Regions from separate parts of the Enterobacter cloacae complex sp. HYC033_NIDB genome, predicted to be linked through region 3. Evidence: predicted binding sites of a transcription regulator. Region 3 holds the regulator's gene; each other region holds the start of a gene.
What was found. Region 3 encodes CRP, which controls carbon source genes, mostly activating them, when cyclic AMP is high. Its sites were predicted from a motif close to ATGTGANNNNNNTCACAT; they were not measured.

Region 1 (10,428 bases), 450 kb from region 3:
TAACTCGCTGGCCTATATGCCAACGCTTGGCCTGATCAACACCATCTCCTACTATCGCCTGAAATCTGCCGGTCTGGATATCGTCACCGACTTCCCGCCAATCCGTATCTGGGGCACCATCGGCTTTATCATGGCGATGTGGGGCGTGAGCTTCGCGGGCTTCGAGCTGAGCCATATGCAGCTCTACATCGGCGCGGCGCTCTCCGTACTGCTGGCGCTGTTCACCCTGACACTGCCCACCATTCCGGTATCTAATCAGCAGAAAAACCAGAGCTGGAGCACCATGCTTGGCCTGGACGCCTTCGCACTGTTTAAAAACAAGCGCATGGCGATCTTCTTTATCTTCTCCATGCTGCTGGGCGCGGAACTGCAAATCACCAACATGTTCGGTAATACCTTCCTGCACAGCTTCGATAACGATCCGCTGTTTGCCGGGAGCTTTATCGTCGAACACGCGTCGGTGATGATGTCCATCTCGCAGATCTCCGAGACGCTGTTCATCCTGACCATCCCGTTCTTCCTGAGCCGCTACGGTATCAAGAACGTCATGCTGATCAGTATCGCCGCCTGGATGTTGCGCTTCGGTCTGTTCGCCTATGGCGACCCGAGCGCGTTCGGCACCGTGCTGCTGGTTCTGTCGATGATTGTTTACGGCTGTGCCTTCGACTTCTTCAACATCTCCGGCTCGGTGTTTGTGGAAAAAGAGGTGAAGCCTGAAATCCGCGCCAGTGCGCAGGGCATGTTCCTGATGATGACCAACGGCTTCGGCTGTATTCTGGGCGGCGTGGTGAGCGGCAAAGTGGTTGAGATGTATACCACTAACGGCATCACCAACTGGCAACCAGTGTGGCTGATCTTCGCCGGGTACTCGCTGGTGCTGTTCTTCGCGTTCATCGCGCTGTTCAAGTACAAACACGTGCGCGAGCCGCACGGTGCACAGCCGATCGCGCATTGATTGTTGTGCCCGGTGGCGCTGCGCTTACCGGGCCTGGAAAACCAGACCGTAGGCCGGGTAAGGCGTAGCCGCCACCCGGCTATTTTATTCCAGAAAGCACCCACCCCACCGACAGCAAATCCGCGCTGCCGCCCGGGCTCAGGTTGCGTTCAATCAATGCCTTATCCATCTTCAGCAACGCCTCGCAGTCCCAGCCGTTAGCCAGCAGTTCCCGCGCATAGCCCTGAACGTAGCGCAGCCCTTCAATGCCGCCGCGCGACACGAGATTACTGTCCTGATTGACCGCCATCAGGCGCAGCAGCAGGCCGTGAAGCGACTGACCGTTCCACGCATCCAAAGCCTTACGCACCGTCGCAAAGCCGCTTTCCGCCTCGCCGCGCGCGCCGGTTAAACCGTACAGCTGAAACTGCCGCTCCCCCGCCGTTGCCTGCCCGCTGCGCCCGACCAGCTCCCGCGCCACCAGCCCACGACAGATGTTACTTACCTCACAACAGAGGCTATCCGCAGAGATATTTTTCACACGCCCGGCGGCGAAGCAGAGCAAACCGAGGGCAAAAATACCGCCCTTGTGGGTATTTACCCCGCCCGTGGCGGCGTACATTGCCTGCTCGCAGGCCATTCCCATCGGGCGGAGAATCCGCAACTGCCGATCGGCAGGTTTGGCCGCATGTGCTTCACCCAGTTCCGCAAACCGGGCAAACCACGGCGTAATCGCCATAATGCTGCGGACAAACAAGGCATGGTCCATATCGCAATGGGAGCCGTTATTGAGCCTGTCCACCAGACCCGGTTTTGGCGTCAGCTCCAGCTCCTGCCACAGCGCCTCTGCGGCAAGCGCAGGCACGTCAACCGGGCGCGGTTCAGTCGCGAGCAAACCAGTCATCGATCATCTTCTCCACGCGGGAAACAACCTGCTCAGCGGGGTGATTGCGCGAACGGGAACAGGCATGAGCGGGCTCGTCACAGATCAGGCAGCGTCTGAGATTCGCCCCCAGCGACTGACGCCCGACGTGGCCGTGCTGAGGGCAGATCACATCCAGATCCCACAGCCTGCCGAGCGGGTGCGTCTGCTCCAGTTCTGCACAGTGCGCTTTAATTTCCGCCGCCGGATGGGCTACGCACCACAAGGCTTCAGGTCCGGTGGGTAGCCACAGCACCCGGCGGTCCAGCACCTGCCAGCGGTTTTCCCACAGCAGCTGGTCGCACATCTGTAACGCCACACCCATGGTGTTGCGATAGCGCAGGCTGTCTTTGATCTCCCCGGGCGTAACCAGCGTGAGGGAGATCACCGGTTGTTGATAGTGCGCAAGCATGTCAGCCTGGCGCGCTGCGCGGCGCTCTTTCGCCGCCAGCAGTTCGTCCAGGCTGACACCCGTCCGCACGGGTGTCGCAATCGTCACACTTCCTCCTTTACCTGTCGCACGGTGTCGATCACGCTGCCGTCGCGGTAGCGGATCACCCCGACGATTTTGTCGGTGAACTCAATCGGTTTCGGTACGCCTGTCAACGAAATCGCTCGTTCATACAGCGCGTTGATATCTACAACCTTCAGCCCTGCTTCCATGAGTCGTTCGCGGATCTCCGGGCGCGCCGGGTTGACCGCAATACCGTGGTCGGTGACCAGCACGTCAATGCTCTCCCCCGGCGTGAGGCGGGTGGTAACGCGCTTCACGACGGTCGGGATGCGGCTTCGCAGCAGCGGCGCGACCACAATGGTCAGGTTGGCTGCCGCCGCCACGTCGCAGTGTCCGCCGGATGCGCCACGCATCACGCCATCGGAGCCGGTGATGACATTGACGTTAAAGTCGACGTCGATTTCCAGGGCGCTGAGGATCACCACGTCGAGCTGGTCGCAGCTTGCCGCCTTGCTGCCGGGGTTGGCGTAGACGTTGGTGGAGATCTCCACGTGGTTCAGGTTGCGCGCCAGCGAGGCCGCTGCCTGGCCGTCAAAGCACTGGGTGTCGAGCAGCTTTTCGATGAGCCCCTTCTCGTGCAGATCCACCAGGCTGCCGGTGATGCCGCCAAGGGCGAAGCGCGCCTTCACGCCGCCGCGCTCCATCTTCTCTTCCATAAAACGGGTGCAGGCGGTGGCCGCTGCGCCGGAACCGGTCTGCATCGAGAAGCCTGGTTTGAAATAGCCAGAGTGTTCAATCACGTCCGCCGCATAGCGGGCGATCATCAGCTCGCGCGGGTTGCTGGTGACGCGCGCCGCGCCGACGCTGATTTTCGCCGGGTCGCCCACGCTCTCCACCTGCACGATGTAGTCCACCTGATCCTGCACCAGGCTGGCGGGCATATTCGGAAACGGCACCAGTTCTTCCGTAAGCAGCACCACCTTACGGGCAAAGTGCGCATCCACCATGGCGTAGCCCAGCGAACCGCAGCACGATTTTCCGTGCGTGCCGTTGGCGTTGCCAAACTCATCGCTGCACGGCACGCCGAGAAACGCCACGTCGATATTCAGCTCGCCGTCCTGGAGCAGCTTCACGCGCCCGCCGTGGGAGTGAATTTGCACCGGCTCGTCCATCAGCCCGTGGGAGATGGCATCCGCCAGCCTGCCGCGCATGCCGGAGGTGTAAATCCGGGTGATGACGCCACTCTCGATATGCTCGATCAGCGCGTCGTTGCAGGTCATCAGCGAGCTGGAAGCCAGGGTCAGATTTTTGAAGCCCATCCGCGCCAGCAGCGCCACGACGGTGTTGATCACCCGGTCGCCTTCGCGAAAGGCATGGTGGAAAGAGATGGTCATCCCGTCCTGCAAGCCGCTGCGCTTTACCGCCTCTTCAATAGAGGCGCAGAGCTTGCGGCTGTGCTTCGTCTCGCTGTCCGCCAGCCACGGCGTCGCGCTGTGGGCAGTATCAAAGGGTTTCAGATCCCGCAGATGGGGGAAATTCACATGGAGAAGTTCTGTCTGATTCATTATGTCATCCTTACCGACGCACGCCGGAGGCCGCCGCGCGCTCCAGCACCACCTGCGCGTGGTTAATAATCGGTGCATCCACCATTTTGCCGTTGAGCGAGACCACACCCAGGCCGTTACGCTCGCCCTCTTCTGCCGCCTCAATCACCCTTTTGGCGTGATCCACCTCTTCCTGAGTCGGGGCGTAGGCGTTGTGCAGCAGGTCTATCTGGCGCGGGTTAATCAGCGATTTGCCGTTAAAGCCCATCTTGCGGATCAGGTCGACCTCGCGCAGGAACCCGGCTTCGTCGTTAACGTCGGACCACACCACGTCGAAGGCGTCGATACCGGCGGCGCGTGCGGCGTGCAGCACGGCGCAGCGGGCGTAGAACAGCTCGGTGCCGTCGCCGCGCTCGGTCTGCATGTCCATCACGTAGTCAAAGGCGGCCAGTGCGATGCCGATCAGGCGCGGGGAGCTGCGGGCAATCGCCACGGCGTTGATAACGCCAATGGCCGATTCAATCGCCGCCATCACGCGGGTGGAACCCACTTCGCGCCCGCACGCTTGCTCAATGCGCTCGAGGTGGCCTTCCAGCTCGTAGATGTCATCCGGGGTGTCGGTTTTCGGCAGGCGAATCACGTCCACGCCCGCGCGCACGGCGGCCTCCAGATCCAGCAGGCCAAATGGCGTGTTCAGCGGGTTAATGCGCACCACGGTTTCGATATCCTGATACATCTGGTGCTGCAACGCGTGGAACACCAGCATGCGCGCGGTGTCTTTCTCGCGCAGGGCCACGGCGTCCTCAAGGTCAAACATGATGGAGTCAGGGCGGTAGATAAAGGCGGTAGAGAGCATGGCGGCATTGGCGCCTGGCAGGAACAGCATACTGCGGCGGAGTTTGCTCATTTCAGCGCCCCCCAGTTGATGGCCTGTTCATCGGCGGCACGCAGAAGCGCGCTTTGCAGGCGAGCGCGGATCACACAGTCCAGCGCCCCTTTGTCTTCAATAATGATTAATCCCTGGTGCACGTTCATGGCGCGCAATGTGTCGTTGACCACCTGGCGTATTTGCTCGCCAAACTGCTTAATCACTTCACTGTGGATGACAATCTCCAGCTCACCGTGAGCGGGGGCGATTTTCACCATCAGGTCGCTGGACTCCTGCGTTCCGGCCAGCGCCTCCCTTACAATATTCATGATAAATTCCTGATAGTTATGCGACTTCCGCACTCGCACGATAATGTGCTTCGAGGTGCGCGAAGGTGGAGTCCGGGACAATCTCCCGGATCCGGGAAAACTGCTGTGTCTTGAGTAAACGGCGCACTTCCGAGGCCGAAATGGCGTTGCCGGTGGCTTTGATGCGCGGCATCTCCACCACGTCGATGTGCGAGGCCAGCAGGTCGTGCAGCGTCTGGTTGTATTGCCGCGTGATGTCGCAGAACGGCTCCGAGCCGATGAAGCGGTGCGTGATGCCCAGCGCCGGGGCGATATAGTCCCGGAAGATCAGCACGTCGATCTCGCTCCACGCCTGCTGCACTTTGCCGGTCTCCTTCAGGAAGTAGGCCGGGAAGGTGGCGCGGGAGATGATGTACTGCGAGCCTTCATGCACCACCACGTTCGGCAGATGCGCCACGCCCGCACGCACCATCTCAATGCGCGCGCTGAACGGGAAGAACGAGGCGTCTTCACGCACCACAAACAGATGCAGGGCATCGCACTGCGTCGCCGCCTGCTCCACCAGATGACGATGGCCGAGGGTGAAGGGATTGGCGTTCATCACGATCGCGCCCGTTTTTTCCCCACACCGGCGCTTCGCGCGCAGGGATCGGCAGTAGCGCGCGATCCCCTGCGGAGTGTTCTCCATTAGCACCGCGTTGTTCCCGCTCTGGGCAATCGGCCAGAAACCGCTGCGGCCAAAGCGCTCCTTATTGCACGGACGGGTGCAGAGGAAGAGGTGAAAATGGCCGCGCTCCAGCGCCGCGTTTTCCACCTCTGCCAGCAGACGCGCGCTGAGGTTTTCCCCACGAAGCTGCTCGTTGACCGCCACGCATTTGATGACGTTGGCAGCCAGCCCGGCGCAACCCACCAGCTGCGCGCCGGACCAGGCTTCGACAAACAGCGTGATGTCGTTGTCCAGGCCAAGGCCGCTGTCTGCCAGCAGGTAGCGGATCTGGCTTAAGCGTTCCGGGTGTTTCGCCACAACGGTGTGCCGAAAATCAATGGGTTGCGATTGCATGCTGCCGCCTTACTCAGTGCGCTGCCGCGAGCCCGACGGCTGGCGCTTCCACGATCACGTTGCTCAGATGACCGATATGCTCGATCTCCACCTCAATGCGATCCCCCTCCTTCATAAACAGCGGCGGGTTGCGCTTTTTACCCACGCCACCAGGCGAGCCGGTGATGATCACGTCGCCCGGGCTGAGACGGGTGAAGGTGCTGATATACTCGATCAGTTCCGCCACCTTGTGGATCATGCTGCTGGTGTTGTCCTCCTGCACCATGCGGCCGTTCAGCCAGGTGCGGATCGCCAGGCTGTGCGGGTCCGGGATCTCATCCGCCGTCGCCATCCACGGGCCGAACGCCCCGGTCTGCCGCCAGTTTTTCCCGGCGGTGAACCAGGTGTGCTGCCAGTCGCGGGCGGAGCCGTCCATGTAACAGCTGTAGCCCGCCACGTGGCGCAGGGCGTCGTCGCGGCTGATGTTCTCCCCGCCTTTGCCGATGATCACAGCCAGCTCGCCTTCGTAGTCGAACTCGCTGGAGTGGCGCGGCTTCAGCACCGGCTCGTTGTGGCCGGTCTGTGAGTCCGGGAAGCGGACAAACAGCGTCGGGGCCGGGTTGTGCTGGTCAAACTCCTTGCGCTTGTCGGCATAGTTCATGCCCACGCAGAGGATTTTTTCCGGCTGGACAATCACCGGTAAGAAGGTGATGGCGTTCAGCGGTACATCCACCGCGTCGTTCAGAAAACGGGTGGCCTGCGCCAGCCCGTTCCCCTGCAACAGCGCTTTAAGGTCGCCATAGCGGTCGCCCAGGCGGCGGCCCAAATCAATCACGCCTTCGGCCTGTACGATGCCGTAGCTGCGTTTTCCCTGGTATAAAAAGCTTGCGAGTTTCATTGTTCTTTCCTGAAAACTTAAACGAGGAAGTTGCCCAGAATCAGCAGTGAGACAGAGACGTTAATCGCGCCGCCGATACGGGTAGCAATCTGGGCGAATGGCATCAGGCTCATGCGGTTGCCTGCGGTCAGGATCGCCACATCACCGGTGCCGCCCTGCCCGCTCTGACAGCAGGAGACGATGGCGACATCAATCGGGTGCATACCAATCTTTTTGCCAACGAAGAATCCGGTCGCCACCAGCGCGGAAACGGTGCTGACAATCACCAGCAGGTTGCTGACGGTGAACGCCGCCACCAGTTCATGCCATGGGGTAATCGCCACGCCGACAGCGAAGAGGATTGGGTAGGTCACGGAGGTCTGGAAGAATTTGTACACCACCTGGGAACCCTCCAGCAGACGCGGAGAGGCGCCGTTGCAGAGCTTCACCAGCACCGCCATAAACAACATGCCCACCGGCGCTGGCAGACCAATCAGCTTGTGACCGAGCATGCCCAGCATGTACAGCAGCACCGCCAGCAGCGCGCCCGAGGCGATGGTCGTCACGTCCGCTTTGCCGGAGAACGCAGGTTGGGAAACAGTGGCATCAGCGTTGGCGCGATTCGGCATCAGCTGGCCTTCACCGGTCAGGTGCGGGTAGCGTTTCCCGAGCTGGTTGAGGCAGCCGGAGATAATGATCGCCGTCAGGCCGCCGAGCATCACCATCGGCAGCACGCGGCCGAGCGCCACGCCCTGATCCATATGCAGCAGGGTGGCATAGCCGATAGAGAGCGGGATCGCCCCTTCCCCGACGCCGCCCGCCATGATCGGCAGAATGATAAAGAAGAAGATCTGGAACGGCTCGAGGCCCAGCGCCAGCCCAACACCCATGCCGACAATCATGCCGACGATTTCACCGCACAGCATCGGGAAGAAGATGCGCAGGAAGCCCTGGATCAGCACGGTGCGGTTCATACTCATGATGCTGCCGACGATAATGCAGCAGATATAGAGGTAGAGAATATTGGTGGATTTATAGAATTTGGTCGTGGACTCAACCACCACGTCCGGCAGCAGGCCGTAATAGACCAGCGCGGAAGGGATAAAGGTGGCGCAAATTGCCGCCGCACCGAGCTTGCCGACAATCGGCAGGCGTTTGCCGAACTCACCGCAGGCAAAGCCGAAGAAGGCCAGCGTGGCCACCATGACCACAATGTCGCTCGGCAGTTTTCCGCCCAGGCAATCAATCGCAATCAGCGCGCCCGCCAGAACGAACAGCGGCAGAGGAATAATGCCGATTTTCCAGGTATCCATAATATGCCACCAGCGCTCTTTGAGCGATGGCCGCTGAATATCAATCGGGTCGTGGGTAACAGAGAATGAATCGTCAGTTGTGCTCATAATAAGCCCCTTAGTTATTTTGTGCGTTCAGCTTAGAGTCACAAAGGCTTACTTTATGTGAGGGATGGCATATTAAAAGCGAAGTTTTAATGGACGCTATGGTTTTAATGGTTTCTTTTATTTAATGTGATTTACGCCTTATTTATTGCCGTGGTTTTTATGGTTTCTTTTCTTAACTGAACAAAGAAATAACATTTATTCATTTAACCTTAAGAGGATGAGACTTTCGGAAAAATCTTTTACAGGCTGCGCTGTGCAAGGGATCACAAGTTTTCGGCAAAGCGGGCATCCTGGCTTTAAAAGATGATATATTCAGCCGACCTGTTGATATCTCGCGTGATAGTTATGAAAGTATCGTTTCAGATCAAGCTGTTTATTTCGCTGGTCGCCTTTTTCTCAGTGCTGTTCGCATTACTGGGCGGATATTATTATGTCGATGTCGGCAGGCAGCTTTATCAGGAAATGAGCGCGCGCGCAAAAATACAGGCCGAAGAAATTGCGCTTATTCCTACCCTGCGAAAAGAAGTCGAACAAAAGGATATCCTGGGTATCCATGACTTTATGCAGAAAATAGCCGCCCGCAGCGACGCCAGTTTTATTGTGATTGGTGACAATAAGGGGCTGCATCTTTTCCACTCCGTGTTTGCCGACCGGGTAGGCAAAACGCTGGTTGGCGGAGATAACGACGAGGTATTACACGGCAAAAGCACCATCACCATCCGCAAGGGCGGGTTAGGCATTTCGCTGCGCAGCAAAGCGCCCATTTTTAATGATGCCGGGCAGGTGGTGGGGATTGTTTCGGTAGGCTATCTCACGAGCTATCTGGACACCATCACCGTCAACAAGGTGGTTAATATCCTGATTGCCGCCGTGCTGCTGCTTATCGCCCTGTTTATTTTCTCCTGGTTCTTCACCCGCAGCATCAAGAAGCAGATATTCTCTCTGGAGCCGCGCGAAATCGGCCTGCTGGTGCGCCAGCAAAAGGCGATGATGGAATCCATTTATGAAGGGGTGATTGCCATCGACGACGATCTCCGCATTGAGGTGATCAACCAGGCGGCGCGTAAATTATTAGGCTTACGCCAGCCCGCCCGCGAACTGCGGGGTCAGCTCATCAGCCAGGTGATCGCGCCCGTTCCGTTCTTCAACGCGCAAACCATGCTTGCGAAAGACACCCACGATGAGATCTGTCGCTTTAACGATCTCACAGTTATTGCCAGCCGGGTGCGGATCATGCTGGAAGATGCGTTGCAGGGCTGGGTGATCACCTTTCGCGATCGCAACGAGATCGACTCGCTCAGCGCCCAGCTCAGCCAGGTGAAGCGCTACGTTGATAACCTGCGCATCATGCGCCATGAACAGCTGAACCGCATGACTACGCTGTCCGGCCTGCTGCATATGGGCCGTTATGACGAAGCGATTCGCTACATACAGGCGCAGTCGGAACACGCTCAGGAGCTGCTGGACTTTATCTCGTCCCGCTTTAGCTCTCCGACGCTGTGTGGTTTGCTGCTTGGAAAGGCCGCCCGCGCGAGTGAAAAAGGCGTTGAGCTGAGTTTCGACCCGGCCTGCCGGGTGGATAAACCGTTCCTGCCGCTGCTCGAATCGGAACTTATCTCGATCATCGGGAACTTGCTGGATAACGCCATTGAAGCGACCCAGCGTGCACCGCTCCCGCATGCCCCGGTGGACGTGCTGATAAAGCTGAACGAGCAGGAACTGATTATTGAAGTCGCCGACCAGGGCGTCGGCATCACACCGGAGATCCGCGACCGGATCTTTGAGCGCGGCATCACCACCAAAACGCGCGGCGATCATGGTATTGGCCTGTATCTGATTGAAAGCTACGTCACACAGGCTGGCGGTGCAATTGAAGTTGCCGATAACACCCCACGCGGTGCCATTTTCTCACTGTTTATTCCCGCCACGGGAACGGCCCGGCACCCCGTACAGGAACTGGAAGATACCGACTATGCAACATGAACTTATCGACGTACTGATTGTTGAAGACGAGAACGAACTGGCGCAACTGCACGCGGAGCTTATCGGTAAACATCCGCGCCTGAGGCTGGTGGGGATTGC
Region 2 (10,428 bases), 2.4 Mb from region 3:
TAACCTGCAACCGCTGCTGGAAGCGGGGATCCATATCCGTCGTCTGGGCACGCCGCCCGCGCCGAATACCGCAGGCGAGCTGATCGTTCACCCCATCACCCCGCAGCCGATTGGCGTAGTGACGATTTATCCGGGTATTTCCGCTGACGTGGTGCGCAACTTCCTGCGCCAGCCGGTGAAGGCGCTGATCCTGCGCTCCTATGGTGTGGGTAACGCCCCGCAGAACGGTGAATTCCTGAAAGAGCTTCAGGAGGCGAGCGATCGCGGGATTGTGGTGGTCAACCTCACCCAGTGTATGTCCGGCAAAGTCAATATGGGCGGCTACGCCACCGGTAATGCCCTGGCGCACGCTGGGGTGATCAGTGGTTTCGATATGACCGTTGAGGCAACGCTGACTAAACTTCACTATTTACTGAGTCAGGATCTGGATATTGATTCCATTCGCCGCGCCATGATGCAAAACCTGCGCGGTGAACTGACGCCGGACGAATAAGGAGGTCCCATGAAGCAACGCGCCCTGTTACTGGTCGATTTGCAAAATGATTTCTGTGCGGGCGGTGCGCTGGCCGTCGCGGAAGGCGACAGCACCGTAGACGTCGCGAATTCGCTGATTGAGTGGTGTAAAGCTCGTGGTGAAGCGGTGGTGGCGAGTCAGGACTGGCATCCGGCAAACCACGGCAGCTTTGCCAGCCAGCACAACGTTGAGCCTTACAGCCAGGGCGAACTGGACGGGCTGGCGCAAACCTTCTGGCCCGATCACTGCGTGCAGCAGACGGAAGGCGCTGAGCTGCATCCGCTGCTGAACCAGAAGGCCATCGACGCGGTGTTCCACAAAGGTGAAAACCCAACCATCGACAGCTACAGCGCGTTCTTTGATAACGGTCATCGTCAGAAGACGGCGCTGGACGCGTGGTTGCGCCACCATGAGATCACCGAGCTGATTGTGCTGGGCCTGGCGACGGATTACTGCGTGAAGTTCACCGTGCTGGATGCGCTCCAGTTGGGCTATACCGTGAATGTCATCACCGACGGCTGTCGCGGGGTGAATATTCAGCCGCATGACAGCGCTCAGGCGTTTATGGATATGGCCGCAGAAGGCGCAACGCTGTATACGCTGGCTGACTGGATGGAGACGCAGGCGTAAGCTTTTTAGCCGGGTGACGGCTTAGCCTTACCCGGCCTACTTTCTCTGGTTTTGTAGACCGGGTAAGCGTCAGCGCCACCCGGCATTTCTTCCCCAATCCCCATAAAGTGAACTCCCTCGCATCACAAGCGAAACGGCGATGCTATTCTCTTCAGGCTGTTTTTTCGCCACGCCTTTTCTGTGGCGTGGTTATTTTTATTTGGTCAAAGAGGAACTTATATGAAACGTTTGCCCTTGCTGGCAGCATTACCCTTGCTTTGCGCGTCACTGGCTTCCGCCGCGCCCCTGATGTCCGTGGGCTACTTCAATGGCGGTGGCGATGTTACCGCCGGACCGGGTGGCGATATTAATAAACTCGACGTCCGCCAGATCACTCACCTCAACTACTCGTTTGGTCTGGTCTATAACAACGAGAAAGACGAAACCAACGCCGTGCTGAAAGATCCGGCAAAACTGCATCAAATCTGGTTATCACCTAAGGTGGCATCCGATCTGGCGTTACTTCCTCAGCTTCGTAAACAAAACCCGAACCTGAAAGTCCTGCTTTCCGTTGGCGGCTGGGGCGCGCGTGGTTTTTCTGGTGCCGCGGCGACCAAAGAGAGTCGCGCGGTATTTATTCGCTCCGCGCAGGAGATCGTCAGTCAATACGGCCTGGACGGGATCGACCTGGACTGGGAATATCCGGTCAACGGCGCGTGGGGACTTGTCGAAAGCACCCCTGCCGACAGGGATAATTTCACCGCGCTGTTAAAAGAGATGCGTGACGCGTTTGGTAAGAAAAAGCTGGTCACGATTGCGGTGGGCGCGAATGCGGAAAGTCCGAAAAGCTGGGTGGATGTGAAAGCCATTGCCCCCCTGCTCGATTACATCAACCTGATGACCTACGACATGGCGTACGGTACTCAGTATTTTAACGCGAATCTGTATGACTCCAGCGCCTGGCCGACCGTGGCCGCTGCCGATAAATACAGCGTCGATTTTGTGGTGAATAACTATCTGGCCGCCGGGCTGAAGCCGCAGCAGATGAACCTCGGAATTGGTTTCTATGGGCGCGTGCCGAAACGTGCCGTAGAGCCAGGGATCGACTGGACGAAACCGGATGCGCAAAAAAATCCTGTCACCCAGCCCTACTTCGGGCCGCAGGAACTGAGCCTGTTTAAATCGCTTGGCTATGATCTGACCAAAGATACCTATGTGAAATACAACGATATCGTCCGCAAACTGCTGAACGATCCGCAGAAACGCTTTACCGAGCACTGGGACGAACAGGCGAAAGTGCCGTGGCTGTCGGTGAAATCCGCCGACGGTAAGGCGCTGTTTGCGATTTCCTATGAGAACCCGCGCTCCGTGGCGATCAAAGCGGATTACATCAAGGAAAAAGGTCTGGCTGGCGCCATGTTCTGGGAGTACGGGGCTGACGACGAGAACCAGCTCGCGAAACAGCTGGCGGAGTCGCTTGGGATCCCGCATCAGTAGTAAGACAATCAAGCCCTCTCCCACGGGGAGAGGGTTGGGTGAGGGCATCAACCCGCACCGTTATTGCATTTTCATCGTCGCAATCGGCTTCGGCGTGATGCCGAAGTCTTCTTTCAGCTCGCGCTTGCTTTTCATCACCATCTGACCGTTAGTGTCGATGGTCATGTGCTGGGCGTCGGTATTGTGACGCGCCTGCCACAGCATCACCAGCTGCAAACTGTTCTCTTTTTGCTCAGGTGTGAGCGCCACACCGTCCGGCCATTTTCCCAGCTCAACGGCCGTCACCAGACGCTGATAAACCTCCGGGGTCATACCTGCAATCATGTCATCAATATTCATGATCTCTCCCTTTCAAAGGAATAATTTGCTGAATCGTTTTTTCAACCCTTGGTCTGGTCGCCGTTTTCATCATCGGTAAAGCTCATGGAAGCCGAATTTACGCAGAAACGCTCCCCCGTCGGCTGCGGGCCATCCGGGAAAACATGCCCGAGATGGGCGTCGCAGTTCCCGCAACGAATTTCGGTGCGTACCATGCCGTGCGAGGTGTCCGTCAGGTAGCGGATCGCATCATCGCTTACAGGCTCGTAAAAGCTCGGCCAGCCGCAGCCAGAATCGTACTTCGTCTGGGAGTTAAACAGCGGTGCATCACACACCAGGCAGTGGTAGACGCCTTCCCGTTTGTTGTGCAGCAAACGCCCGGAAAACGGCGGTTCTGTGCCGTGATTTTGCGTCACGTAAAACTGCATCTCTGTAAGGTTTTTTTTCAAATCGTCGGGGTTACGTTGGTTCGACATATGCTTACATCTCGCTGTTGAAACAGACATCTTTTAACCCAGATTCTAACAAAACATTAACACCCGCGCGTGCACTTTTGTTCTAAACTTATGTGCCGCGAAAAGGCGGTCAGGCAATTGTGATCAATTTCACATTTTAATCCTGCGAGGCCTTTAAAATTCCGGGCGCAGCCCCCATGTGGTTGCTAGCTCAAAGGGAAAGTGAGGCGAGTCAGTCGCACAAACGTTAGTCACAGGATTGATTTGTCGCAATGATTGACACGATTCCGCTTGACGCTGCGTAAGGTTTTTGTAATTTTACAGGCAACCTTTTATTCACTAACAAATAGCTGGTGGAATATATGACTATCAAAGTAGGTATCAACGGTTTTGGCCGTATCGGCCGTATTGTTTTCCGTGCTGCTCAGAAACGTTCTGACATCGAAATCGTTGGTATCAACGATCTCCTGGACGCTGAATACATGGCGTACATGCTGAAGTACGACTCAACTCACGGTCGTTTCGACGGCACCGTTGAAGTGAAAGACGGCCACCTGGTTGTTAATGGCAAAACCATCCGCGTTACTGCTGAGAAAGACCCAGCTAACCTGAAATGGAACGAAATCGGTGTTGACGTTGTAGCTGAAGCTACCGGTATCTTCCTGACCGACGAAACTGCACGTAAACACATCACTGCGGGTGCGAAGAAAGTTGTTCTGACTGGTCCTTCCAAAGACAACACCCCAATGTTCGTTCGCGGTGCAAACTTCGAAACTTACGCTGGCCAGGACATCGTTTCCAACGCATCCTGCACCACCAACTGCCTGGCACCGCTGGCTAAAGTTATCAACGACAACTTCGGCATCATCGAAGGTCTGATGACTACCGTTCACGCAACCACCGCTACTCAGAAAACCGTTGATGGCCCGTCTCACAAAGACTGGCGCGGCGGCCGTGGCGCGGCTCAGAACATCATCCCATCTTCTACCGGTGCTGCTAAAGCAGTAGGTAAAGTACTGCCAGAACTGAATGGCAAACTGACTGGTATGGCGTTCCGCGTTCCAACTCCTAACGTATCCGTTGTTGACCTGACCGTTCGTCTGGAAAAAGCTGCTTCTTATGAAGAAATTAAGAAAGCAATCAAAGCTGCTTCCGAAGGCCCAATGAAAGGCGTTCTGGGTTATACCGAAGACGACGTTGTATCTACCGATTTCAACGGCGAAGTGTGCACTTCCGTGTTCGATGCTAAAGCAGGTATCGCACTGAACGACAACTTCGTGAAACTGGTTTCCTGGTACGACAACGAAACTGGCTACTCTAACAAAGTACTGGACCTGATCGCTCACATCTCCAAATAAGTTGAGATGAGTGCTTGATCCTAAAAGGCGACTTCGGTCGCCTTTTTTATTGTTTTTAGACAGAGGATTGCTTAATGATTAATAAAATTTTTGCACTTCCGGTAGTCGAACAACTTACCCCTGTGCTCTCCCGCCGTCAGATCGACGGTGCCGATATCATCGTCGTTGATCATCCGCGCGTTAAAGCCTCCGTAGCGCTCAATGGCGCCCACCTGCTCTCCTGGAAACCAGAAGGTGAAGAAGAAGGCCTGTGGCTGAGCGAGGCCACCTCGTTCAAAAAAGGGGCGGCGATCCGCGGCGGCGTACCGATCTGCTGGCCATGGTTTGGCCCGTCAGCGCAGCAGGGTTTACCCTCACACGGTTTCGCCCGTAACCAGCAGTGGACGCTGAAAGCCCACAACGAAGATGAAAACGGTGCGGTGTTGACCTTTGAACTCCAGGCGAATGATGAAACGCGTGCCCTGTGGCCACACGAGTTCACCCTGTATGCCCGCTTCAAGCTGGGTAAAACCTGCGAGATTGAACTGGAAGCGCACGGCGAATTTGAAACAACGTCCGCCCTGCACACCTATTTCAACGTAGGCGACATTCAGGCCGTTAAGGTGAGCGGACTTGGCGATACCTTTATCGACAAAGTGGATAACGCGAAAGAAGGCAAGCTGGACGACGGCGTGCAGACTTTCCCGGATCGTACCGACCGCGTGTATCTGCACCCGGAAGCCTGTAGCGTCATCCACGACAGCGCGCTGAACCGCGGTATTGATGTGGTTCATCACCACCACAGCAACGTGGTGGGCTGGAACCCGGGCCCTGCCCTTTCCGTCAGCATGGCGGATATCCCGGATGACGGTTACAAGACCTTCGTGTGCGTGGAAACCGCGTGCGTGACCGCGCCGCAGAAAACCAGCGAAGAAAAACCGTCCCGCTTAGGCCAGACGATCAAGATTGTGAAGCGCTAATATTGTTCAGGCATCATAAAAAACAAACGGGGCGCTAGCGCCCCGTTTTAATGCATCACGTTCTGGTCAGAACTTGTAGGTCACACCCACGGAGAAGATGCCAGACCAGGACTTGTCGACCATCGGGCTGTCTTTCACCTCATCGCTCAGACGAATGTAACGGCCAGTGCCGTACACATTCCAGTCACCGAGGAAGTTATACGAGGCGGTGAGTTCCAGGTACGGGTCCCAGCCATCATCCGCGCTGTAGCTCTTCAGACCGCTGCGGCGAGACTCCGCTTTAGACACGCCATAGTAGTAGTCGTTGTAATTCTCGCTGCTGTACTGCACACCAATACCCGGCGTCAGCGTCACTGCGCCGTTGGTATAGCGATAAAGCCACGCCAGATCCCAGATGAAGCCGTTGCTGTTGTCCAGGGTATCGCCCGCCAGCGCAGTGCGCAGGAAGCCATACTCGGTATTATGGACGTAAGAAAGCCCCGCCATCAGTGAGCTTCTGCGTTTGTCCAGCTGACGAAGCGCATTGCTGTCGCTGTCGCCTGGTTTAAAGTGCGTTGGATCGTAATAGGCCATGATGGAGAGCTTATCGGCCGTATCGTTCCACAGATAGTAGCCACCGCCCAACCCACGGAACCAGAAGTTATCGCCTTCATAGGTGACAACGGGGACAGGATAAACGTCGCGGTCATACTGCTTGTACGGGCTGTTAATCACGCCAGCACCCGCGCCAACAGTCCACTGGCTCTCAGCCTGTACGGTGCTCGCTGCGGTAGCGGCAAGGATGCCCAATGCCAGAAGTTTGAGTTTGGTCACAATCCATTCTTTCCTGTAGTCAAATAATCAGCGGGTGAAGTGTAACCGCCATTCCCGTACATCCCAAAATTTTTTGCGCGCTAATCCGTTTGATTAACCCGTTATTTTTCATTTTTCAGATGACATCCCGCTTTCATTTATGTGACCGATAAATGAAAAACCCACTTTTCGCTTATAACCGCAGTGGAAATTTTTGGATGAGTTATTGATATGTCATTGAAAGTAGATTTTATCCGTATGCAAGTTTTGCAATTGCCATCTACGCTTTAATTTAAGAAGAGGTTTTGCTGAACACCCTGCGGTTCATAGCCTTCGACCTGGCACACAGGTTGCTGCTCTGGCAGTGAGGTGCGAAAAATTCTCTTCCGGGAGCCTCCACTACTCATACGAACGGCTCTTATCCTGTGCTAAAAAACGAAAGGACGGCATGCCATGAATATATTCGATCACTATCGCCAGCGCTACGAAGCTGCCAAGGACGAAGAGTTCACACTGCAGGAGTTTCTTACCATTTGTCGGCAAGATCGCAGTGCCTATGCCAATGCGGCAGAACGGCTATTGATGGCTATTGGTGAGCCAAACATGGTTGATACTGCCCTGGAGCCACGGCTTTCCCGTCTATTTTCGAATCGGGTGGTCGCCCGATACCCGGCGTTTGAAGAGTTCTATGGCATGGAAGACGCCATTGAGCAGATCGTCTCCTACCTGAAGCATGCCGCTCAGGGGCTGGAAGAGAAGAAACAGATCCTTTACCTGCTGGGTCCTGTCGGTGGGGGTAAATCCTCCCTGGCTGAACGGCTGAAAGCGCTGATGCAGCGCGTGCCGATCTATGTGCTGAGCGCCAACGGCGAACGCAGCCCGGTCAATGACCATCCGCTGTGCCTGTTTAATCCGCAAGAGGATGCGCAAATTCTGGAAAAAGAGTTTGGAATTCCGCATCGCTATCTCGGTACGATCATGTCGCCGTGGGCGGCAAAACGTCTGCACGAGTTTGGCGGGGACATCACCAAGTTCCGCGTCGTGAAAGTGTGGCCGTCTATCCTCGAGCAGATCGCCATCGCTAAAACTGAACCCGGTGACGAGAACAACCAGGATATCTCGGCGCTGGTGGGTAAAGTCGATATCCGTAAGCTGGAGCATCACGCGCAAAACGACCCGGATGCCTACGGTTATTCCGGTGCGCTGTGCCGCGCCAACCAGGGGATTATGGAATTTGTCGAGATGTTTAAAGCACCGATCAAAGTGCTGCATCCGCTACTGACCGCCACCCAGGAAGGGAACTACAACGGGACAGAAGGTATTTCCGCCCTGCCGTTTAACGGGATTATCCTTGCCCACTCTAACGAATCTGAATGGGTGACCTTCCGTAACAACAAAAACAATGAGGCGTTCCTTGACCGTGTGTACATCGTCAAAGTGCCTTATTGCCTGCGGATCTCCGAGGAGATCAAGATTTACGAAAAACTGCTCAACCACAGTGAGCTGGTTCATGCCCCTTGCGCACCGGGAACGCTGGAAACACTGTCGCGCTTCTCGATCCTGTCGCGCCTGAAAGAGCCGGAAAATTCCAGCATCTACTCAAAAATGCGCGTGTATGACGGTGAAAGCCTGAAGGATACCGACCCGAAAGCGAAATCGTACCAGGAATACCGCGATTACGCCGGGGTCGACGAAGGGATGAACGGTTTGTCGACGCGTTTCGCGTTTAAGATCCTCTCCCGCGTCTTTAACTTCGACCACGCGGAGGTGGCCGCCAACCCGGTACATCTGTTCTACGTGCTGGAACAGCAAATTGAACGTGAACAGTTCCCACAGGAGCAGGCTGAACGCTACCTGGAGTTCCTGAAAGGCTACCTGATCCCGAAATACGCCGAGTTTATCGGCAAAGAGATCCAGACCGCCTACCTGGAATCCTATTCCGAATACGGCCAGAACATCTTCGACCGGTACGTCACCTACGCTGACTTCTGGATCCAGGATCAGGAGTATCGCGACCCGGATACCGGCCAGCTGTTTGACCGTGAATCCCTGAACGCGGAACTTGAAAAAATCGAGAAACCAGCCGGGATCAGCAATCCGAAAGACTTCCGAAACGAGATTGTGAACTTCGTGCTGCGCGCCAGAGCGCATAACAACGGCCGCAATCCGAACTGGACCAGCTACGAAAAACTGCGCACGGTTATAGAGAAGAAAATGTTCTCTAACACGGAAGAGCTGTTGCCGGTCATCTCGTTCAACGCCAAAACCTCAACCGACGAGCAGAAAAAGCACGACGATTTTGTCGACCGTATGATGGAAAAAGGCTATACCCGCAAACAGGTCCGCCTGCTCTGTGAATGGTATCTGCGCGTGCGTAAATCGTCTTAAGACAAGTGCCCGGTAACGCGCTTACCGGGCCAACAAAATGTCCGGTACTTACGGACGCTGCAAGTTGGCAAATGCAGTACGGGGGATATATGACCTGGTTTATTGACCGGCGTCTTAACGGCAAAAACAAGAGCACGGTGAATCGCCAGCGCTTCTTGCGCCGTTATAAATCGCAAATTAAACAGTCGATCTCCGAGGCCATCAACAAACGCTCGGTGACCGACGTCGACAGCGGCGAATCCGTCTCCATCCCTAACGATGACATCAGCGAACCGATGTTTCATCAGGGGCGTGGCGGCCTTCGCCATCGCGTGCACCCAGGTAATGACCACTTCGTCCAGAATGACAGAATCGAGCGGCCCCAAGGCGGAGGCGGCGGTTCTGGCAGCGGTCAGGGGCAGGCCAGCCAGGACGGTGAAGGCCAGGACGAGTTCGTCTTTCAGATTTCAAAAGACGAATATCTCGACCTGCTGTTTGAGGATCTGGCCCTGCCGAATCTGAGAAAGAATCAGCACCGTCAGCTCAACGAATACAAAACCCATCGCGCGGGTTATACCGCAAACGGGGTGCCCGCCAACATCAGCGTGGTGCGTTCACTGCAAAACTCACTGGCGCGACGCACGGCGATGACGGCAGGCAAACGGCGCGAACTGCGCGAGCTGGAAACCAGCCTGAAAGTGGTGGAAAACACGGAACCCGCACAACTGCTGGAAGAGGAGCGCCTGCGTAAAGAGATCGCCGAACTGAGGGCGAAGATCGACCGGGTGCCGTTTATCGACACGTTCGACCTGCGCTACAAGAACTACGAAAAACGGCCGGAGCCTTCCAGTCAGGCGGTGATGTTCTGCCTGATGGACGTATCAGGTTCAATGGATCAGGCCACCAAGGATATGGCTAAGCGTTTTTATATTCTGCTCTATCTGTTCCTGAGCAGAACGTATAAGAACGTGGAGGTGGTCTACATCCGCCATCACACTCAGGCGAAAGAGGTGGATGAACATGAGTTCTTCTACTCGCAGGAGACCGGCGGCACCATCGTGTCGAGCGCCCTGAAGCTGATGGACGAGGTGGTGAAGGAGCGCTACGATCCGGCGCAGTGGAATATCTACGCCGCGCAGGCATCGGATGGCGATAACTGGGCGGATGACTCGCCGCTGTGTCATGAAATTCTGGCGAAGAAGATCCTGCCGGTGGTGCGTTACTACAGCTACATTGAAATTACCCGTCGCGCCCACCAGACGCTGTGGCGTGAGTATGAGCATCTGCAAGCGATGTTCGATAACTTTGCGATGCAGCACATTCGTGACCAGGATGACATCTACCCGGTCTTCCGGGAACTGTTCCAGAAGCAGAGTTCGACAACCTCCAATTAAATGTTATTAATCAGCCAGTTAACTCTGTTTTTCTGGCTGATTTTATTGCATTTTCATCCTCACTTTTCTCCATGTTTTTCATTCACTTAAATTTTATTTTGGGGAATGCGATTTTGAAGAAGTGATTATGCAAAACTTCCTTTGAGCTTTAGGATGCCATCATGG
Region 3 (10,428 bases):
GCTGTGCGTGACCCACAGCTTCATGTCAGCCAGATAGTGCGCGTTAAAGCCCGGCTCCTGCATGGCCTGGTTAAGGGAGTTGAACAGGGCGTTATGCGCCTGGTTGACCTTCATGCGCTCGTAGGCCAGCGGAGAGGGCTGCGGGTCATCGCTTAGAATAAGACGAATGGCCTGCTGATCGGCTTCGAGCGCGTCGTGGGCGTTCTGCCTCAGCAACCCGCTTTGCCACTGCGGCCACAACCAGACCATGCCGCCAAAGGCGATCAGGCAGCCAATTAGCGTATCGACCAGCCGGGCAATAATAAACTGTTCCCCGTTAAGCGTGAGCAGTTGCAGGGTATACACCGCCGTGACCGTAAAGCCCACCATCGCCCAGCCGTAGTTTTTGCGGATGATCAGGTAGCTCACCAGCGTGATCGCCAGCATACCGGCCAGGGTATAGCCTTCCGGCACGTGAAAGTGCAGCGTCACGCCCGCGATAATCAGCCCCGCCATCGTACCGCCCGCCCGATGCAGAATGCGCACCCGCGTGGCGCCATAGCCGTTCTGGGTGACAAACAGCACGGTCATTAAGATCCAGTAGGGTTTCGGCAGGTGCAGGGCCATTCCCATCAGGCTGGCGATGCTCAGCATCACACTGATCCGCGCGGCATTGCGCAGGGCGGAAGATTTCAGTGATAGATAGCTTTTGAGCGCGGGCAGCAGCGGCAGCCGTTTTTGCTTATCGGCCATCAGGTCCCGGGCATAAAGCGGGCGCTGGGTGCGTAACACCCGGGCGATGCGGCTGAAATGCCAGGCAGCAAATTGCCCGACCGGGTTATCCGCGTGCTGACGCGCAATCTTTTCCAGCGCGCCGAGCTGTTTGTCCATGTTAAAGCGCGTCGGGTAGCGGTGATAGAGGATATCGTCAGCCAGCACCCGCAGGCGGGCCGCGACGGTCTGCGCGTTCCAGCGGATCACCGCTTCCGCATGGCTGCGCTCCACCAGCTTTTGCACCTCTTCCGGATTATGAAGGCTGACGGAGATATGCTCCTGCAAATCCAGCCCGACCTGGAAGGTTCGCAGCAGCCGCTTGTATTCATGATTTTTGTTGGCGGCAAGCATGTGCAACTGCTGATAGCACTGGCTGATCAGATCCACCACTTTTTGCTGGCGCGCCAGCAGCGGCGGCAGGGATTTTTCCGGGTCGGTATGTTGAGTGAGCAGGGTGTATTTTGCTTCGCAGTATTCAGCAAGTTGCACGTAGAGCAGGCTCAGGGATTCGCGCAGCGGCTGTTCCCGCCACAGCCAGAACCAGAACCAGTTAAACAGCCCGTACCACAGCGTGCCGAGGGCGTAGATCAGCAATGGCTCCCACACCGGCATATTGCCCGCAAGGCTTAAGGTGAAGATGGCGGCAATCAGCGACGCGGGAAGCAGGCGGGCGTGCAGCGAGCTGATTTCGGCGGTGACGCCGAGCGTCATCGCCAGCACGGTCAGGATCAGCGGCAGAGGAATGTCGCGGGCCAGTAAGAGTTGTACGGCAAGGCTACAGCCGGCAAACAGGCAGCCGCCAATAATCAGACGTTTAAAAAAGCGTTTATGCGGCGTATCCAGACCGGCAATGTTGCAGCAGGCGGGCACAAGAGAAAACAGCAGGCCTTGCTGAAGATGTCCGAGGATCAGGCCCACGGCCACGGGAAGACACAACACCAGCGTTTGTCGCAGTGCGTAGTTAACTTCCGGGTGATAGATCAGCCTGCGCCACATGAGGAGTAGAGACAAAAACGGCGTGCCACCCTGCGGCGGCACGCCGTTTGACCGAAATTAACGGGTTCCGTAGACCACGATAGTTTTACCGTGGGCAGAGATCAGGTTCTGGTCTTCCAGCATCTTCAGGATACGGCCCACTGTTTCACGGGAGCAGCCGACGATCTGACCGATTTCCTGGCGGGTAATTTTAATTTGCATACCGTCAGGGTGGGTCATGGCGTCTGGCTGTTTCGCCAGGTTCAACAGCGTCTGCGCGATACGACCGGTCACGTCCAGGAAGGCGAGGTTACCCACCTTCTCAGAGGTCACTTGCAGACGGCGTGCCATCTGGGAAGAAAGACGCATCAGGATGTCAGGGTTGACCTGAATCAGCTGACGGAATTTCTTGTAAGAAATTTCAGCCACTTCACATGCTGTTTTTGCACGAACCCAGGCGCTACGTTCCTGGCCTTCTTCAAACAGGCCCAGTTCACCGATAAAATCGCCCTGGTTCAGATAAGAAAGGATCATCTCTTTCCCTTCTTCATCTTTGATCAGCACGGCCACCGAGCCTTTAACGATGTAATACAACGTTTCCGCTTTTTCACCCTGGTGAATCAGCGTGCTCTTTGATGGGTACTTATGAATGTGGCAATGAGACAAGAACCATTCGAGAGTCGGGTCTGTTTGCGGTTTGCCAAGCACCATGCGCTGTTATCCTCTGTTATAAGCTGTCACCAGAGTCATAAGATGCATCCGGACTCTGGGGTTGCAATCGAATTCTTACCCATACCTGGGAAGTCGGCTGTCGTAACGTTTCGCAGCCAGTAAAGTTTGATGTCCTCTGCATACATGTGTAACGTCAATGTATTACTGTAGCATCCAGAGTGTTTTAGCATAGCTTTCGCCGCGTGTCTCCTGGTGTCTCGCTTCAGCATGACGCAGGTCGCCTTCCGTTGCGAGAAATGTAACGTACACGTAATCTGTCATAAAAAATGCAACGTTGGAGTGAGTGAATATGCAAGCGCGTGTGAAATGGGTTGAAGGGTTAACGTTCCTGGGCGAGTCTGCTTCCGGGCACCAGGTTTTGATGGATGGCAACTCCGGCGATAAAGCGCCAAGCCCGATGGAAATGGTGCTGATGGCGGCGGGCGGATGCAGCGCGATCGACGTGGTGTCGATCCTGCAAAAAGGCCGTCATGACGTGACCGATTGTGAAGTGAAGCTGACGTCGGAACGTCGTGAAGAGGCGCCCCGCCTGTTCACGCATATTAATTTGCACTTTATCGTCACCGGCAAAGAACTGAAGGATGCGGCGGTCTCGCGTGCGGTTGACCTGTCTGCGGAAAAATACTGCTCTGTGGCGTTAATGCTGGAGAAAGCGGTAAAAATCACCCATTCGTATGAAGTGATCGCGGCTTAATTTTTGGCGGGTGGCGCTGCGCTGACCCGCCCTACAAAAGCTACAACTGCACGAACGTATGCCGGATAAGCGAAGCGCCATCCGGCAACAGGTGTCACGCGATCTGCTTTCCTTCCATCAGCCGCTGCACCAGCGGTGTCATGATCAGCTCCATTGCCAGCCCCATTTTTCCGCCCGGTACCACTAACGTATTCATGTGCGAAATAAACGAACCCTGTAGCATCGCCAGCAGCCAGGGGTAATCAATGCCTTCCAGGTTGCGGAAGTGGATCACCACAAAGCTCTCGTCCAGCGACGGGATGCTTTTTGCAGCGAACGGGTTGGAGGTGTCCACGGTGGGGACGCGCTGGAAGTTAATGTGGGTTCGGGAGAACTGCGGCGTCAGGAAGTTGATGTAATCGTCCATGGAGCGCACCACCGAGTCCATGACCGCCTCTCGCGAATGGCCGCGCTCGCTCATGTCACGCGTCAGCTTCTGGATCCACTCAAGGTTAACAATCGGCACCACCCCCACCAGCAAATCCACGTGGCGCGCCACGTCGTGCTGAGGCGTCACCACGCCGCCGTGCAATCCTTCGTAAAACAGCACGTCAGTCGGTTCCGGCAGCGGCTGCCAGGGCGTGAACGTGCCGGGGACCTGGTTCCAGGGCACGGCTTCATCGTAGGTGTGGAGATACTTGCGGGACTGCCCGGTACCGCTTTGCCCGTATTCACGGAAGGTTTGCTCCAGCAGGCCGAAGTCATTGGCCTCCGGGCCGAAGTAGCTGATGTGTTTACCCAGATCGCGCGCTTTGCGGATGGCCATATCCATCTCCGGGCGCGTGTAGCGGTGAAAGCTGTCGCCTTCTACCTCTGCCGCCCGTAAGTTAAGCTGGGCGAAGATCTTGCGGAAGGCGAGGCTGGTGGTAGTGGTTCCCGCCCCACTCGAACCCGTAACGGCAATAACCGGATGTCTGGCAGACATAGCAACTCCCTGACTGGAAAAGTGTAAAGATCAGCCGTGAAACGCGTTGCGGGGCATGATATTGACCGTCTCATGCAGTTCGGACCATACCAGCACCACGTCGCCGCTTTTAAGCTGGCGCTTAACATCGTTGACCTTTTGTTCAAGCGAACGTTCATGTTCACCATAATCGGTGCCTTCGCGCAAGACAAAGCTTTCAATCAGATTATCGAGCGTGTCGGGAGAGAGATCCTGCCAGGGAATAATCATTATTTACCGTCCAGATAAGCCGTTAACCAGTCGGGAATACGCGTCTCAAGCCACATTTTTGGCCGACGCAGCGTGCCGCCGACAAAGCCGACGTGTCCCCCGAATTGGGTGAGCTGATACTCCACATTGGCCGGCAGATGATCGGGCGCCGGAATCGAGTGGTGATCCATAAACGGATCATCTTTGGCGTGGATAATCAGCGTAGGTTTCGTGATTTGGTTCAGTAAAGGCATGGCGCTGCACTGACGGTAATAGTCAATCGCATCGGCAAAGCCGTGAATTTTCGAGGTGATCAAATCATCAAACTCGCGCAGGCGCTTCACGCGTTTGAGCTGTTGCAGCGTCACAGGCAGCGTATCCGGATAGGCCTTCAGCTTGCGCGCGGCGTTGGCTTTCAGCAGGTTGAGCAGGTAGCGCTGGTACACTCGCGAAAACCCCTTTTCCATATGATAGCTGCACTGCTCCAGCATAAAGGGCGCAGAGACGATCACCGCCGCATCCAGCGGTACGGCGTCGCTCTCCTTCGCCAGCAGGCAGGCCAGCATATTGCCGCCCAGGGAATACCCCACCGCTGCCGTTGGCGCCTCGCCGAAATTGTCTCTTAGCCAGCGCAGGAACCAGGTACCGTCCTCGGTTTCACCCGAGTGATAAATACGTTTCTGACGATTAGGCTCGCCGCTGCATCCGCGAAAATGCATCACTACCCCAAGCCAGCCGCGGGCTTTCGCCGCCTCAATGAGACCGTGTGCGTAAGGGCTGTGCAGGCTGCCTTCCAGACCGTGAAACACCACCAGACGGGGTTTATGTCTGGCCCGATCCGGATCTTCGCTCCAGGCGAGATCCAAAAAATCGCCATCCGGCAAATCCAGCCGTTGCCAGTGCGGGGTGAACTGTACCTTGTGGCGGATCAGGCGCGGCAGCATGGTTTGCAGGTGAGGGTTAGCCACACCGCGCATGGGCACGAACTCTGCGCTCTCTTCGGCTGCAATGTCGAAGTCTGAGGGAATGATTTGGGTCATAAGGGCGATGCTGATTCTTGTCAGAAATTAACTATACCTTCCGAATTGTACCCCGTTTAGCCCGTTTTTCCGAAACATGAACTGATCCCGATCACAAATATTTACCTTGATTATTACTCTCAGGCTAATGATTTGGCTCTACGCTTAATTGATGCCTTTCTCACCAGAGCGCACACTTTACTCAACGTTAAGCAAATCAGAATGATGTGCTGAATCAGGAGGTTAATAATGTTATCTGGGCAAACACCCACCCGGCAATGGAACACCCGACGCAGTGAGAAAGCGCGTCGTCTGGCGTCCGTACCGGTGCAGGGCAAGGTACTGCCAACCGGCGATCTTGTCGCCATGCTGGAAAAACTGATCGCACCAGGCGACAAAGTCGTTCTGGAAGGCAACAACCAGAAGCAGGCGGATTTCCTTTCCCGTTCACTGGCGGAAGTGAACCCGCAAATCGTGCACGATCTGCATATGATCATGCCGAGCGTGGGCCGCAGCGAACATCTGGACATCTTTGAGAAAGGCATCGCCCGCAAGCTGGACTTCTCCTTCTCCGGTACGCAAAGCCTGCGAATCTCCCAATTGCTGGAGGATGGTCAGCTCGAAATCGGGGCGATTCACACCTACATCGAACTCTACTCACGTTTATACGTCGACCTATCGCCAAACGTGGCGCTGATTGCCGGTTTTAAAGCGGACCGCAAAGGCAACCTCTATACCGGGGCGAGTACCGAAGATACTCCGGCGCTGGTGGAAGCCGCCGCATTCCATGACGGCATCGTCATCGCGCAGGTGAACGAGCTGGTGGACGACGAGTGCGACCTGCCGCGTGTGGATATTCCGGGCTCGTGGATTGATTTTGTGGTGGTTGCCGATAAGCCGTTCTTTATCGAACCGCTCTTCACCCGTGACCCGCGCCTGATCAAACAGGAACATATCCTGATGGCGATGATGGCGATTAAAGGCATCTATGCTGAACACCAGGTGCAGTCCCTGAACCACGGGATTGGCTTTAACACCGCAGCGATCGAGCTGCTGCTGCCAACCTACGGCGAACAGCTCGGACTCAAAGGCAAAATCTGTAAACACTGGACCCTGAACCCGCATCCAACGCTGATCCCGGCCATCGAAAGCGGCTGGGTGGAGAGCGTCCACTGCTTCGGCGGCGAGCTGGGAATGGAAGAGTACATCCGCGCCCGTCCTGACGTGTTCTTTACCGGTGCCGACGGCTCCATGCGCTCTAACCGCGCCTTCTGCCAGCTGGCTGGTCAGTACGCGGTCGATATGTTTATCGGCTCCACGCTACAGGTTGATGGTTACGCTAACTCCTCAACCGTGACCCGCGGCCGCCTTTCCGGCTTCGGCGGCGCGCCAAACATGGGCCACGATCCGCACGGTCGTCGCCACGCCACACCGGCCTGGCTGAACATGATCACCGAGCCTGACCCGATGCAGCGCGGTAAAAAGCTGGTCGTGCAGATGGTGGAAACCTTCCAGGCGGGCGTGAAGCCAACCTTCGTGGAAAAACTCGACGCCGTTGAGGTCGCGAAAGCCTCTGGTATGCCGCTGGCGCCGGTCATGATTTACGGCGATGACGTCACCCACGTGCTGACGGAAGAGGGGATTGCTTACCTCTACCGGGCGAAAGATCTGGAAGAGCGTCGCGCCATGGTCGCCGCCGTGGCGGGTATCACCGATATCGGTCTGGGCGTTGACGCCAAACGCGTGGCGGAACTGCGCCAGAGCGGCAAGGTTGTGTATCCGGAAGATATGGGCATTCGCCGCACCGATGCCACCCGTTCGCTGCTGGCGGCCGGTAGCGTCGCGGACCTGGTGGAATGGTCCGGCGGTCTTTACAACCCACCTGCGAAATTCCGGAGCTGGTAATGAAACTTCTGCCCCAGATCCAGGTTGAAGGCGGTGCCGAATGGCTGGCGCGAACCGCCACGCAGTGTCTGATTGACGAAGCACGTTTAAGCCCGAAGCCCGGTCTGGTGGACAGCCGGGGGAACGGCGCGCACCACGATTTATCGCTTGCGCTGATGGAGCGCTCCGCTCACAGCCTGACCCCCACGTTTCAGGCGCTGGCGCAGCAGAGCTGGCAGCGTCCGGCGGATATTGCCCTCAGGCAAACCGTTGGCCGCCTGGGTCGCGAAGGTGAACGGCAGATGATGGCCGCTACCGACGGCGTGAACACGCACCGTGGCGCGATCTGGGCGCTGGGATTGCTGGTGAGCGCGGTGGCGATGCTGGGCGGCGATGCCCGGGCGCAAACCGTCGCGAACACCGCCGCTCAGCTGGCGAAGCTGCCGGATGACGCGGCGCCGAAAGTGTTCAGCAAGGGGTTACGCGTCACGCACCGCTACCGTGTGCCGGGCGCGCGTGAAGAGGCTCAGCAGGCGTTTCCGCACATCATGCAGCGCGCGCTGCCGCAGCTTCGCCTCAGCCGTCTCAACGGCAGCAGCGAAACGCAGGCCAGACTCGACGCGCTGATGGCGATCATGACCTCGCTCACCGACACCTGCGTGCTGTCGCGCGCCGGCATGGAGGGGCTGGACGCCATGCAGAACGGCGCCCGTGCGGTGCTGAACGCCGGAGGATGCGCAACCCTCGCCGGGCAGCAGGCGCTGGCGCGGTTAGACCGTCAGATGCTGGCGCTTAACGCCTCGCCGGGCGGAGCCGCAGACCTGCTTGCCGCCACGCTGTTTCTTGACCGCGCCGAAACGCCCTATTCAAAGCATTAAGAGGATGTTATGGAAAAAATCACATTGACCGTGCCCGCCAGCCGCGAAGTAAGCGGCAGGGCGCTGGCAGGGGTCGTCGGTTCCGGGGATATGGAGGTGCTTTTCACCGCCGAACCGGGCCAGACCTTAACCATTGATATCACCACCTCCGTCGACAACAGCCGCGGGCGCTGGGAGGCATTGTTCAACCGCCTGCAAACCGTCAGCAGCCTGCCCGCAGGTAAGCTGACCATCCACGACTTCGGCGCGACGCCGGGCGTGGCACGCATTCGTATCGAACAGGTTTTTGAAGGGGTGAACCATGCGTGATGACAGCAGCTTTATCGAATTAAAAGCGCGCCAGCGTGCGCAGGCGCTGCTCGACGACGGCAGCTACCGCGAACTGCTGGATCCGTTTGAAGGCATTATCTCTCCGTGGCTTGGGCCACAGGGGATTGTTCCTCAGGCTGATGACGGCATGGTGGTCGCGAAAGGGACCATCAACGGCCAGCCTGCGGTGGTGGTGGCGATTGAAGGCACCTTCCAGGGCGGCAGCATGGGCGAAGTGTCCGGCGCCAAAATGGCGGCAGCGCTGGAGCTGGCGGCGGAAGATAACCGCAACGGCATTCCGACTCAGGCGGTGCTGTGCCTCGAAACCGGCGGCGTACGTTTGCAGGAAGCCAACCTCGGCCTGGCGGCGATTGCCGATATCCACGCCGCGATCGTTGACCTGCGTCGCTATACCCCGGTCGTCGGGATTGTCGCCGGGACCGTGGGCTGCTTCGGTGGGATGTCTATCGCCGCGGCGCTGTGCAGCTACCTGATTGTGACCCGCGAAGCGCGGCTCGGCCTCAACGGTCCGCAGGTTATCGAGCAGGAAGCGGGCATTGAAGAGTATGACTCCCGCGACCGTCCGTTTATCTGGAGCATGACCGGCGGCGAAGTACGCTTTGAAAGCGGGCTGGTGGACGCGCTGGTGGGCGACGGCGTGAACGCGGTGAAAGCCGCGATGAACGAAGCCATCGCCAAAGGCGTACCGGCGAAACATCGCACCGATAACTACGACGATTACCTGAACCGTCTGACGAATTTCGACACCCGCAAACAGGCCGATGCCGAACAGATTAAAGCGCTTTTTGCCCGGGAGGTGAAATGATGACTAACTCAATTAGCCGTGGCGAACTCTGGCTGGAAACTCTGGCCCCGAACGCGAAACGTCTGGAGGGGTTATGCCCGTCCGTGCAGGCCGCAGACGGCGAGCTAAACGGTGAAACGGTGCGTTTTGTCGCCGTGGTGCCGGACGCCAACAACCACTTCCCGCGCGCGGCGCAGGGTGAAGTCGGCCTGCTGGAAGGATGGACGCTGGCAAAAGTGGTCAGCGAAACCGTCGCCGCTGACGCAGACAAAGCCGTGAAGCGCCCGATTGTGGCGGTAATCGACGTCCCAAGCCAGGCCTATGGCCGTCGCGAAGAGGCGTTTGGTATCCACCAGGCGCTGGCCGGCGCCGCTGCCGCCTACGCTAATGCGCGGCTGGCGGGTCATCCGGTGATTGGTCTTATCGTCGGTAAGGCCATGTCCGGCGCGTTTCTGGCGCACGGCTACCAGGCTAACCGTCTGATTGCCTTCAACGATAAAGGCGTGCTGATCCATGCCATGGGCAAAGAGTCTGCGGCGCGCATTACGCTGCGTACCGTTGAGGCGCTGGAAAAACTGGCTGCAACCATTCCGCCAATGGCGTATGACATCAGCAACTACGCCACGCTGGGGCTGCTTTCCGACCTGCTGGATATCAGCAATCCGGATGCCCCTACCGAAAGCGATCTGACGCGGGTGAAAACCACCCTGCAACAGGCCATCAGCGACGCTCGTCAGGACACCACGTTGAAAAACCGTCTGGGTGCTGACAACCGCCGCAGCTCGGCGCTCGTACGTGAACGTATGCGAGCCAGCTGGTAAGTAAAAAGAGACCTGCCAGATGCATCACCCCGTGGGCGCGCCCGTTGCGTCCACGCGGGAACCTGCATCCTGAAAATAATAAACATCGCGCCAGTGCTTAAACTTTTTTACTACAGGTGATTTATGACTTACGTAATTGTTCATGCTCTTGCACCGATTTTCGTCATCATGCTGCTGGGATTCTGGGCCGGTAAGGCAAAGATGGTCGATAACAAAAATGTTTCCCTGCTGAATATCTTCGTGATGGATTTTGCACTCCCGGCTGCGCTGTTCAGCGCCACCGTGCAAACCCCGTGGACCGGCATCGTGGCGCAGTCGCCGCTGATCCTGGTGCTCACCCTGGCGATGTGGATCACCTATGCGGTC

Region 1: O1721_RS22965 (2-hydroxycarboxylate transporter family protein) is a predicted target of CRP. The motif match lies at 8,471-8,488, and genes of this name have one in related genera.
Region 2: msrB (peptide-methionine (R)-S-oxide reductase MsrB) is a predicted target of CRP. The motif match lies at 3,532-3,549, and genes of this name have one in related genera.

The regions. Positions count from the first base shown of each region.
Region 1 is NZ_CP115123.1:4,783,711-4,794,138, forward strand. It holds gene O1721_RS22925 (nucleoside permease) at 1-955, shown strand, start outside; gene citG (triphosphoribosyl-dephospho-CoA synthase CitG) at 1,035-1,838, opposite strand; gene citX (citrate lyase holo-[acyl-carrier protein] synthase) at 1,816-2,355, opposite strand; gene citF (citrate lyase subunit alpha) at 2,352-3,875, opposite strand; gene citE (citrate (pro-3S)-lyase subunit beta) at 3,886-4,761, opposite strand; gene citD (citrate lyase acyl carrier protein) at 4,758-5,051, opposite strand; gene citC ([citrate (pro-3S)-lyase] ligase) at 5,068-6,090, opposite strand; gene O1721_RS22960 (fumarylacetoacetate hydrolase family protein) at 6,104-6,967, opposite strand; gene O1721_RS22965 (2-hydroxycarboxylate transporter family protein) at 6,985-8,346, opposite strand; gene O1721_RS22970 (ATP-binding protein) at 8,692-10,329, shown strand; gene O1721_RS22975 (response regulator) at 10,319-10,428, shown strand, end outside.
Region 2 is NZ_CP115123.1:2,735,766-2,746,193, reverse strand. It holds gene ansA (asparaginase) at 1-493, shown strand, start outside; gene pncA (bifunctional nicotinamidase/pyrazinamidase) at 503-1,144, shown strand; gene chiD (chitinase ChiD) at 1,364-2,620, shown strand; gene O1721_RS13195 (YeaC family protein) at 2,681-2,959, opposite strand; gene msrB (peptide-methionine (R)-S-oxide reductase MsrB) at 3,001-3,414, opposite strand; gene gapA (glyceraldehyde-3-phosphate dehydrogenase) at 3,756-4,751, shown strand; gene O1721_RS13180 (D-hexose-6-phosphate mutarotase) at 4,826-5,710, shown strand; gene O1721_RS13175 (MipA/OmpV family protein) at 5,777-6,523, opposite strand; gene yeaG (protein kinase YeaG) at 6,956-8,890, shown strand; gene O1721_RS13165 (YeaH/YhbH family protein) at 8,980-10,263, shown strand.
Region 3 is NZ_CP115123.1:344,028-354,455, reverse strand. It holds gene O1721_RS01805 (YccS/YhfK family putative transporter) at 1-1,749, opposite strand, end outside; gene crp (cAMP-activated global transcriptional regulator CRP) at 1,807-2,439, opposite strand; gene O1721_RS01795 (OsmC family protein) at 2,750-3,154, shown strand; gene O1721_RS01790 (phosphoribulokinase) at 3,249-4,118, opposite strand; gene O1721_RS01785 (YheU family protein) at 4,149-4,367, opposite strand; gene O1721_RS01780 (hydrolase) at 4,367-5,386, opposite strand; gene mdcA (malonate decarboxylase subunit alpha) at 5,615-7,270, shown strand; gene O1721_RS01770 (triphosphoribosyl-dephospho-CoA synthase) at 7,270-8,127, shown strand; gene mdcC (malonate decarboxylase acyl carrier protein) at 8,137-8,436, shown strand; gene O1721_RS01760 (biotin-independent malonate decarboxylase subunit beta) at 8,429-9,262, shown strand; gene mdcE (biotin-independent malonate decarboxylase subunit gamma) at 9,262-10,062, shown strand; gene O1721_RS01750 (AEC family transporter) at 10,186-10,428, shown strand, end outside.